Regions from separate parts of the Bacillus pfraonensis genome, predicted to be linked through region 2. Evidence: riboswitches for the same ligand, from Rfam matches in the RefSeq annotation. Region 2 holds a riboswitch; each other region holds the start of a gene.

Region 1 (3,913 bases), on a different contig from region 2:
TTGCCGGACTTCTCAAAACAAGTAAAGAGCACATCGAAGAAATTGTTGTATCCAATCGAAGTAACATAGAAAAACTTAAGCAACTAGAGGAAAAATATGACATTTCAATTACAAATGATTGGAAAGAGCACATTAAAAATGCAGACACCATTGTTTTAGCCATGCCACCAGCTGCACATGAGCAATTATTAGCGGAGTTATCGCCTCTTCTAACCAATCAGTTTGTTGTAACAGTTGCTGCCGGAATTGGTCCATCTTATTTAGAAGAAAAACTCCCTCAAGGTACACCTGTTGCCTGGATTATGCCCAATACAGCTGCAACAATTGGGAAGTCTATTTCTCTATATACAATGGGACATTTCGTAAATAAAGAACATCAAGAAACACTGCAACTACTTTTAAAAGGGATTGGTACAGCACAGCTATGCACAGAAGAAGAGGTACATCAGCTTACCGCTGTAACTGGAAGTGCCCCAGCATTCCTTTACCACTTTACTGAAGGATTAATTGAAGCAACGAAAAGCTATGGAATCGATGAAGCAACCGCAAAACACCTCGTTATTCAAATGATTGCTGGCTCTGCTGCTATGCTTGAAGAAGAACAAGATCCAGCTATGCTTCGCGAACAAGTGACAACACCAGGTGGCTCAACTGCAGAAGGTTTGAAAATGCTATATGAGAATAATTTTTCAAATATAATTGCTCAAGCCATTGAAGCAACAAATAAAAAAGCTAGGGGGAATTAATATGACAGTAACAAGCTTACAAGATTGCACAACATTACATAACGGTGTAAAAATGCCTTGGTTTGGTTTAGGCGTTTTTAAAGTTGAAGATGGTACACAGGTAATTGATTCTGTAAAAACAGCTATTAAAAACGGATACCGCAGCATCGATACAGCTGCAGTGTATAAAAATGAAGATGGCGTTGGACAGGCAATTCGTGAATGTGGAGTTCCCCGTGAAGAATTATTCATCACATCAAAAGTATGGAACAGTGATCAAGGCTATGAATCAACATTACAAGCCTTCGAAACAACATTACAAAAATTAGGCTTGGAATACTTAGATCTATACTTAGTACACTGGCCTGTAAAAGGAAAATATACAGAGACATGGAAGGCATTAGAGAAACTTTATAAAGACGGCCGTGTTCGTGCTATCGGCGTTAGCAATTTCCAAATCCATCACTTACAAGATATTCTAGAAATCGCTGAAATTAAACCGATGATTAATCAAGTTGAATATCATCCACGCTTAACACAAGAAGAACTTCACTCTTTCTGTAGAGATCATACTATTCAACTAGAAGCTTGGTCACCATTAATGCAAGGTCAATTACTCGACCATCCAGTATTGCAAGAAATTTCTACAAAATATAACAAATCAACAGCACAAGTCATTTTACGCTGGGATTTACAAAATGAAGTTGTAACAATTCCTAAATCAATTAAAGAACACCGTATTATCGAAAATGCAAACATCTTTGATTTTGAATTGAGTGCAGATGATATGAAAGCAATTCAGTCATTAAATGAAAATCACCGCGTCGGTCCAGACCCTGACAATTTCGACTTTTAAAAAGAAGCGTCACTACAAATATTTGCAGTGACGCTTCTTTTAATTAAAAAACTGAAAATTTAAACTATATTTCATTTTATTGACAGTTCATTCACCTAGGTGTAATATTTTGAATAATCAAAGAAACAAAAAATTAATATAAATCATTATGTTTACTCATTGTATCAAGAGAGGTGGAGGGACTGGCCCTTTGAAACCTCGGCAACAGGTTCACTTTGAATACTGTGCCACTTCCTGCAAGCATTATGCTTGAAAGATAGAATGAGGGACTTCGTTTATATACAGGTACGTGCCTTGTAAACAAAACTCCCTCTTTCTCGATAAGAAAAGAGGGAGTTTTTCTTTCCCTCACAAATTGTTCATCAACTAATAACCAAACAATTTAGGGAGGAATTTTACATGAAAAAGAAATTTGTACCTGCTGTCGCATCTGTTTTAGGAGCAAGTCTTTTATTAACAGGTTGCGGTAGCTATAAAGACGAAGCAAGTGAAGCAAAAGCAAAGGATAAAGCCCCTGATAAACAAGTATTGAACTTGGCCACTGGTACAGAAATCCGTACAATGGATACTGCTCGCGCCACAGATACTGACTCTGGCCAAGTAATGAGAAACGTATTTGAAGGTTTATATAACCTCGGTGAAGGAAACAAGCCTGTTCCTGGTGTAGCAAAGTCTCATGCGGTTAATCCTGATAAAACAAAATATACGTTCCATTTACGAGATTCAAAATGGTCAAACGGTACTCCTGTGACAGCAAAAGATTTTGTCTTTGCTTGGCAACGTGCCGTTGATCCAGCGACTGCTTCTGAATACGCATTTCTATTCTTTGATATAAAAAATGCGAAAAAGATTAATAATAAAGAACTTCCGGCTGACCAGCTCGGTGTAAAAGCAATCGATGACCACACCTTTGAAGTTGAATTAGAGCGCCCTGTTCCCTACTTTATTAGTTTAACGGCATTTCCAACATTCTTACCAATTAATGAAGCATTCTTCAAATCACAAGGTGATAAATATGCTTTAGAAGATAACACGATTCTTTATAATGGTGCCTTTACATTAAGTGATTGGAAACATGAACAAAGCTTTAAGTTCAAGAAGAATACCAACTATTGGGATAAGGATAATGTGAAACTTGAAGAAATTAATTTTAATGTCGTCAAGGATCATTCAACAGCTGTTAATTTATATGAATCAAAACAAATTGATCGACTTACTTTAACATCTGATCTTGTTGATAAATATCGCAAAGATAGTAACTTTAAAGAACGACCAGATGTCGGGGTACAATTTGTACGTATGAACCAGAAAAATAAAACGTTACAAAATATAAATGTTCGTCAAGCAATCGATAAATCGATAGATAAGAAAGCATTTGTAAATGTGCTTTTAAATGATGGCTCTCTACCCTCCTATTCTCTAGTGCCAAAAAATTTCGCCAAAGGGCCAAATGGAAAAGACTTCCGTGAAGAGAATGGTAATTTAACAAAAGAAAACACAAAAGAAGCGCAACAGTTTTGGAAACAAGCAAAACAAGAATTAGGATCTGACAAAATTTCAATTGAATTATTAACAAGTGATGGCGATCTACCTAGAAAAACAGGTGAATATTTAAAAGAACAACTAGAGAAAAATTTAGAAGGATTAACAGTAAATGTTAAGCCTCAACCACGTAAACAACAAGTCACATTATTACTACAAGGAAATTATGAGATTGCTATTGACGGATGGAGCCCGGATTTTGCCGATCCAATTACATTCTTAGAGTTATTTACAACTGATAACTCATACAACTTAGATCACTATTCTAACAAAGAATTTGATAATCTAATCCAAAAAGTTAAAACCGACTTAGCTGGTGATGAAAAAGCACGTTGGGAAGCTTTAAAACAAGCAGAAAAAATCTTATTTAAAGATGCCGTTATCTCTCCTCTTTATCAAAATGGAACAACATACTTAGAGCGTTCTTATGTCAAAGGCGTAGTTGAAGTTGATTTTGCAGGGCCACTTAACTTCAAATGGGCGAAAGTTGAGAAGTAAACAGCCCGTGTAAAATGTCATTTTCATAAAAAGAAAAAGGAATCCTTCAACAGGACTCCTTTTTCTTTATGCTTCTTTTATTACATGTCTCTTTCTTTTTACTATTACTGATATCCCTACAGCAACTAGCGATACCATTTGAGTAATAATAATTATAAATAATAGAAAGATAACATTCTCTTTTAAGTTTCCGCCACCAAATACTATTGCGAAATAACCCTTTGCGGCATATGTTGCGGGAAATAATTCACCGATTGTTTGATATGTTTTTGATAACATAGCATACGGTACC
Region 2 (3,913 bases):
ACATTCCCATACAAAATAGACTCTTCTTCTCCTGCTTCTGCTACAATTTCTCCCCATGGATTAACAATTAGAGAATGTCCAGCAAACACATTATTTGGATCCTCTCCTGCTCTATTGCATGCAACCACATAACATTGATTTTCAATTGCTCTCGCTTGAAGAAGTAAGCGCCAATGAGCTAAGCGAACAAGCGGCCATTCTGCTACAACGAATAATACATTTACTCCTCTTACAGTATGAACACGCAGCCATTCTGGAAAACGAATATCGTAACAAATGACACCACCGCACTGTACACCATCCAATGTAAATTCTCCTGTTTTATCACCTGCTATTAAATAGTTATGTTCATTCATCAACTGGAACAAATGAACCTTACTATACTCACTTTGTAGTTTTCCTTCCCGATTCACTGTATACATCGTATTCATAACACCGTGCTTTGTTTGTTTCGCAATAGACCCCCCAACAATATTCACACAATATTGTTGGGCCCATTCTGAAAGAAGTTGCTTTGTTTGAATACCATCCCCATCTGCAATTTCCGGCACTCTCTCTAAATCATAACCAGTCGTCCAAAGTTCTGGTAATACGATAATGTCCGGGTTTCCTTGCATCGCTTCTTCTATTTTTTTCTTTGCATTTTCAATATTTATTTTTACATTACCAAAAGCAATATCCATTTGAATACATGCGACTTTCATTCTATCGACCCCATCTTCAATTATTTTTTCTTTACAAAAACTTAGAAAGGTTATATCATTTGTCACTAGAATTGTAACAACTTTCAAAAGAGGTGGAAAGTATGAAACATTTTCAACCTTCCGAGATTACAACATCATTACCAACACAATTTTTTGCTTCACTTGTTGCAAAAGTTAACAAAGTCGTTGAAGCAGGGCATGATGTTATCAATCTAGGTCAAGGCAATCCAGATCAACCAACACCGCCGCATATCGTAACAGCTTTACAACGTGCAGCAGAAAAAACAGTTCATCACAAATACCCGCCATTCCGCGGACATGAAAGCTTAAAAAAAGCCGTTGCGACATTCTATAAACGTGAATACGGAGTCAAAATAAACCCTAAAACAGAAGTCGCTATCTTATTTGGTGGTAAAGCAGGGCTGGTTGAACTACCGCTTTGTTTTACAAATCCTGGTGACACAATACTTGTACCTGATCCAGGATATCCTGACTATTTATCAGGCGTCGCTTTAGCGAAAGCAAAGTTTGAGACGATGCCATTATTAGCAGAAAATGATTTTTTACCGGATTACACTAAAATTAATGATGCTATTGCCAAACAAGCCAAATTGATGTTTTTAAATTATCCTAATAATCCAACTGGTGCTATTGCATCAAAAACGTTCTTTGAACAAACAATATCATTTGCACATGAAAATGATATTTTAGTAGTTCACGACTTCGCTTATGGAGCAATTGGCTTTGATGGCAACAAACCAACTAGCTTCTTACAAGCAAACGGCGCAAAAGATGTTGGCATTGAAATTTATACACTATCAAAAACATTTAATATGGCTGGCTGGCGTATCGCCTTTGCGATCGGTAACGAAAGTGTCATTGAAACAATTAATTTATTGCAAGATCATATGTATGTCAGCATTTTTGGTGCTGTGCAAGAGGCGGCTTGTGAGGCGCTATTAAGTTCACAATCTTGTGTAAATGAACTTGTAGAACGCTATGAATCACGGAGAAATGCACTCATTACAGCGTGCCGTTCAATTGGATGGGATGTTGTCGCACCGAAGGGATCATTTTTCGCATGGCTTCCTGTTCCTAATGAGTATACATCAGAACAATTTACTGACTTATTGTTAGAACAAGCACATGTAGCAGTTGCACCTGGAGTCGGATTCGGTGAACATGGCGAAGGCTACGTTCGTATTGGGTTATTACATACAGAAGAGCGATTACAAGAAGCTATTCAACGAATCCAGAAATTAAAAATTTTCAAAAAAACATTGACACTATAAAGAAACTCTGTCAAAATTCAGATATCGAAAAAATTTAAACATTTCTAAATACTTCTTATCAAGAGCAGGTGGAGGGACGAGCCCGACGAAACCCGGCAACCGATCTACAATTGTAGGCACGGTGCTAATTCTCGCAGCATTACGCTGACAGATAAGGAGCTGGTTGTAAAAAAACCTCTCCTTAGCTGAGAGGTTTTTTTATTTAACTAGGAGGTTATGAAAATGAGCGGAATAACAGCAACTTATTTAATCCATGATGATTCTCATAATGTAAACAAAAAAGCAGAACAAATTGCTCTCGGTTTGACAATTGGTTCATGGACCCATTTACCACACTTATTACAAGAACAATTAAAACAACATAAAGGCAATGTCATTCATGTCGAAAAGTTAGAAGAACAAGAACATGTAAATGCGTACCTTGGAAAAAAAGTAACGCGTGGACTCATTAAAATTCATTATCCATCACTAAATTTCAGTCCTGATTTACCGGCCATTTTAACAACAACATTTGGAAAATTATCATTAGATGGTGAAGTTAAATTAATTGATTTAACATTTTCAGATGACTTAAAAAAACATTTCCCTGGTCCTAAATTTGGTATTGAAGGTATTCGACATCTCTTACATATTCACGATCGTCCACTTCTAATGAGTATTTTCAAGGGAATGCTTGGACGTAATATCGGATATTTAAAAACTCAACTACGTGATCAAGCAATTGGCGGTGTAGATATTGTAAAAGATGATGAGATTTTATTTGAAAACTCATTAACGCCACTTACGAAACGAATTCATGCTGGAAAAGAAGTATTACAATCTGTATACGAAACATATGGTCATAAGACTTTATATGCAGTGAATTTAACGGGACGTACTTATGATTTAAAAGAACATGCCAAACGAGCAATTGAATCCGGTGCAGATATCCTACTTTTTAATGTCTTCGCGTACGGATTAGATGTACTACAATCACTTGCAGAGGATAAAGATATTTCTATTCCTATCATGGCTCATCCTGCTGTTAGCGGTGCTTATGCATCATCAAAATTATACGGATTTTCTTCACCATTGTTACTTGGAAAATTGCTTCGTTATGCTGGTGCAGACTTCTCTTTATTTCCATCGCCATACGGCAGTGTTGCATTAGAAAAAAAAGAAGCCCTTCTTATTACAGAAGCACTAACAAAAGAAGATTCCGATTTAAAAAGAAGCTTCCCTGTTCCATCAGCTGGTATTCATCCTGGTTTTGTTCCATTTATCCTTCGCGATTTTGGCAAGGATGTTGTCATTAATGCAGGTGGTGGTATTCACGGTCATCCAAGCAGTGCACAAGGCGGAGGAAAAGCATTCCGAGCAGCAATTGATGCCGCTTTGCAAGGAACACCATTGCATGAAGTAGATAACACTGATTTACATGCTGCACTACAATTATGGGGAAATCCATCTTACGAGGTGAAACTATGAGTCTTCAAATTTTTTGTGACTTCGATGGTACGATTACGAACAATGATAATATCGTTGCCATTATGGAAAAATTCGCTCCACCAGAAGCTGAGGAAATAAAACGAAGGATATTATCACAAGATCTTTCTATTCAAGAAGGAGTCTCACAACTTTTTAAATTATTACCAACAACTTTGCATGATAATATCATCAAGTTCCTAAAAGAAACGGCTAGTATACGCACTGGTTTTGAAGAATTTTTACAGTTTATAAATGAAAATAATATTTCTTTTTATGTTATTTCTGGAGGAATGGATTTCTTCGTTCATCCCCTCTTAGAAGGACTCGTTCCAGAAAATCGAATTTATTGCAATAAAACTGATTTTTCTGAAGAATTCATCAAAGTAAAATGGCCACACCCTTGCGATGAACATTGTAATTATGCTTGTGGTCTTTGTAAATCAACATTAA
Region 3 (3,913 bases), on a different contig from region 2:
AAGCTGATAACCCTGTGAACCAAAGTACAAAGCTGTGGTGACCACTTTTCTTTCGTCTTTCTTCTTTTGAAACAGATGCTGTATGCCAAGTTATATTTACGCCCATCTTACTCTCTCCTTATTTTGTTACGACTTCTTTTTGTAAACCACGAATTAATATTTCTACAACTTCTTTACGGCTAAATGTACTTGGTGGTATCTCTCCATTTCGCAACATTTCTCTTACTTTTGTTCCCGATAAAATAACATGCTCTTCTTTACTATGCGGACATGTTTTCGTAGAAGCCATCGCTTCACATTTTTTACAGTAAAAGCTATGCTCAAAAAAGAGCGGTGTAATCCCTAACTCTTCTACTGTAAAGTTCACAAAAATCTCTTGCGCTTCGTACGTACCGTAATAATTTCCTACCCCAGCATGATCACGCCCCACGATGAAATGTGTACAGCCAAAGTTTTTTCTAACCAGTGCGTGAAATATCGCTTCACGTGGCCCTGCATAACGCATTGCTGCCGGAAAAACACTTAAAAAGACACGATCGCTCGGATAATAATTTTTCAAAAGCACTTCATAACTTTCCATACGCACATCAGCCGGAATATCGTCTGATTTCGTTTCACCGACAAGTGGATTTAAAAATAAACCGTCTACAATTTCCAGTGCAGACTTTTGAATATATTCATGCGCACGATGAACAGGATTTCTCGTTTGAAACCCCACTACCGTTTTCCAGCCGCGTTTTGCAAACTCTGCACGCGTTTCGCTTGGATCTAAATGATAAGAAGCAAACTTATCATTTTCAAAGCGCTTTACAAGCGTGATTGCTCCTCCAACATAAATATTCGGTCTATCATATAATTTTTTCACACCTGGATGGGCAATATCAGTCGTTTTATAAACAAGCAATGCTTCTTTCTCTTTATCCGGTGTAAAAATATTTTCTATTTGAATAACACCATACGTGATTCCTTCTTTAACAAGACGAACCTCTTCACCAATTTTTAATTGTTTCGCCCTTTCTTCCGTTATTGGTAGTGTAATAGGGATACTCCATACATCACCGTTTACTAAACGCATTTTTTCTACTACAGATTGATAGTCCTCTTTCCCTAAAAAGCCAGTAAGCGGGCTATAACCACCTATCGCAAGAAGCTCTAAATCACTTAACGCAATTTTGTCTAATTCAATTTCTTTTGTAATTCCCTTTATTTCATACGTTTCATCAACGCGATTTACTAATATATTTGTTTTACTCATTTCCTTGTACGCCTCTTTCATATATATTTAAAATCAATCCAGTTCTTATTGGTAATGAAGGCCACATTCCGTTTTCATCTTTCCAGCCCACCGTCCGTCCCTTGAATCTTCTCCATCTCCTACAGGCAACGTACATTTTTCACACCCTATACTTGGATAACCAATGTCGTGCAATGGATTATAAGGCAAATTATGCTTATATACGTAGCGCCACACTTCCTTCCACGTCCAATGAATGAGCGGACAAATTTTAATAGATTTAAAACGATGGTCTTGATTGATAAACTTTGTATATTTCCGCGTTTCAGACTGTTCCCTCCTTAGCCCTGATATCCACGCTTTTCCACCCGATAAAGATTCTTCAAGGGGTAAGATTTTCCTTAATTTACAACAGAGATTTGGATTATGCTCCCACAAATTATTCCCATGCTTCTTTGCTTGTTCTTCAAGTGTGAGCGAAGGTTGCTTTTCAATAATTTCGAAACCCGGAAACCTTTCACGCACTCGTTTAATTAAATCGTATGTTTCTTGAAAATGAACGTTTGTATCTAAAAATACAACTTTAGCAGATGGATTTACTTGGTTTATTAAATGCAATAAAACCATACCTTCCACACCAAAGCTACACGCGTATACAATTTCACCCTTATAATGGTTATAAGCCCACTCTAATACTTGCAGTGCTCCTTTTGTTTCACCTTCTTCAGAAAAAGAAATGAAGTCCTCTTTCCATGTTTCATACGTCAGCATGTTTTTTCCCCCTGTAACGCAAAAAGGCGGTTTTAACCTAATACAATAGGTTAAAACCGCCTCTAGTTTTTCTAGTCAGCGCTTTTTACTTTAAGCGTACTTTTTCACTTTTTTCAAGCTGAATCACTTTTCCATCTTGCACAACAATTGTAATAGAACCATATTTCATATCCGCAAGCATCGTTTGAATCTTTTCAGCTACTTCGTCAAAATGTCCACGCACTCCCACGAACAGCCCCCCTTTTTATTCATAAAAAAAATCTTTCCCATTTCGAAAAGACTGTTCGGTAATATATTTTACCTTATCTTTCAAAATGGATGCCATTTTGCTGGACTTAGCACCTTGCTCCCATAAGCAGGTTGCTGAGCTTCGTAGGGCCAGTTCCCTCCGCTTCTCTTGATAAGCTTTGTATTTGTATTTTATCATAATTCTGATTTTTTTCAATCCTAGTTTTCCGATATATTTTATATTTTTTATTTTTTTAAAGGAGTTGCCCAGTTCGAACAACTCCTTTTTATTGATTACACAAGCTCTTTTATGCGTATGCGATCGTTCCCAATTATATTTTCATATGTTTCGCGTTCGACAACAACTTGTGACGCCCCGCCTTTTGCAAATACTACAGCCGGTCTGCGAATGCGATTGTAATTATTCGCCATAGAATATCCATATGCTCCTGTACAAGAGATTGCTAACAAATCTCCAGAAGTAACTTGTGGCAGTTCTATATCCCAAATAAGCATATCCCCACTCTCACAACACTTTCCAGCAATTGATACAATCTCTTCGGCATTTTCTCTTCCTCTATTGGCAAGCATTGCCTCATAACGTGCTCCATATAAAGCTGGTCTTAAGTTGTCCGTCATTCCTCCATCAACTGACACATATTTACGAATACCTGGAATATCTTTTACAGCTCCTACTGTATAAATTGTTGTTCCTGCATCTCCGACAATACTACGCCCTGGTTCAATCCAAATTTCAGGGAGTGGATAATTCTTTCTTGTAAATTGTTCCCTCACTGCATTCGTTACAGCATGCACATACGTTTCAAGCGTAAGCGGTGTATCAGACTCTGTGTAGCGAATTCCAAATCCTCCACCAACATTTAATACAGTTACTACATAGCCTGTTTGCTTTCTGATTTCTTCTAAAAAGTTCCGTAATACTTCAATTGCCCGAACAAATCCTGCTGTTTCAAAAATTTGCGATCCAATATGCGAATGAATACCTAACACGTTATAATTTGATTTCTCTAGTGCTACTTGAATCGCCTGCATTGCCTGACCAGTAGAAACTCCAAAACCAAATTTCGAATCATCTTGCCCTGTTGTAATATATTCATGAGTATGCGCCTCTACTCCAGGTGTAACTCGAATTAATATATTTACAATTTTTCCATACCGCTCTGCTAAGTCATGTAATATTTCCATTTCCAAGAAATTATCTACTACAAAACAACCAATACCTGCTCGCAGCGCCATTATAATCTCTTCTTCCGTCTTATTATTACCATGAAAATGAATACGTGATGCTGGAAAACCAGCTTGTAAAGCAGTATATAATTCGCCCCCGGAAACAACATCTAAAGACATATTTTCTTCACGAGCTACTCGGCACATCTCCATGCACAAGAACGCCTTACTTGCATATGCTACTTGGTAAGAGAACCCACTTTCCTGGAATGCACGATGAAATGCGCGACATTTTTCACGAATAGCAGCCTCATCGTATACATAAAGCGGTGTTCCATATTGTTTTGCTAGCTGCGTTGTATCGCATCCTCCAATTTCTAAGTGTCCTTGGTCATTGATTCGGCTTGTGCCGTGTAAATACATTTGAATTCCTCCCTTATTTCCTCTAAAACTTATAACCCCAATCTTCTTCTATTCATTGCAGCACGCTTT

Evidence for each region. Region 2 has a riboswitch for S-adenosylmethionine ahead of mtnW (2,3-diketo-5-methylthiopentyl-1-phosphate enolase). Riboswitches for the same ligand answer to the same signal wherever they lie in the genome.
Region 1: it holds a riboswitch for S-adenosylmethionine, as region 2 does, so the genes downstream of both, KFD70_RS18340 (peptide ABC transporter substrate-binding protein) here and mtnW (2,3-diketo-5-methylthiopentyl-1-phosphate enolase) in region 2, are expected to answer to the same signal.
Region 3: it holds a riboswitch for S-adenosylmethionine, as region 2 does, so the genes downstream of both, KFD70_RS12970 (YezD family protein) here and mtnW (2,3-diketo-5-methylthiopentyl-1-phosphate enolase) in region 2, are expected to answer to the same signal.

The regions. Positions count from the first base shown of each region.
Region 1 is NZ_JAHCDO010000018.1:65,211-69,123, forward strand. Features, by position in the region: gene proC (pyrroline-5-carboxylate reductase) at 1-746, shown strand, start outside; gene KFD70_RS18335 (aldo/keto reductase) at 748-1,581, shown strand; SAM riboswitch class I at 1,740-1,844, shown strand; gene KFD70_RS18340 (peptide ABC transporter substrate-binding protein) at 1,981-3,621, shown strand; gene KFD70_RS18345 (YhgE/Pip domain-containing protein) at 3,688-3,913, opposite strand, start outside.
Region 2 is NZ_JAHCDO010000012.1:48,241-52,153, reverse strand. Features, by position in the region: gene KFD70_RS13330 (carbon-nitrogen family hydrolase) at 1-791, opposite strand, end outside; gene KFD70_RS13325 (pyridoxal phosphate-dependent aminotransferase) at 806-1,996, shown strand; SAM riboswitch class I at 2,049-2,154, shown strand; gene mtnW (2,3-diketo-5-methylthiopentyl-1-phosphate enolase) at 2,219-3,463, shown strand; gene KFD70_RS13315 (2-hydroxy-3-keto-5-methylthiopentenyl-1-phosphate phosphatase) at 3,460-3,913, shown strand, end outside.
Region 3 is NZ_JAHCDO010000011.1:184,709-188,621, reverse strand. Features, by position in the region: gene cysC (adenylyl-sulfate kinase) at 1-106, opposite strand, end outside; gene sat (sulfate adenylyltransferase) at 119-1,255, opposite strand; gene KFD70_RS12975 (phosphoadenylyl-sulfate reductase) at 1,301-2,005, opposite strand; gene KFD70_RS12970 (YezD family protein) at 2,091-2,234, opposite strand; SAM riboswitch class I at 2,305-2,412, opposite strand; gene lysA (diaminopimelate decarboxylase) at 2,528-3,844, opposite strand.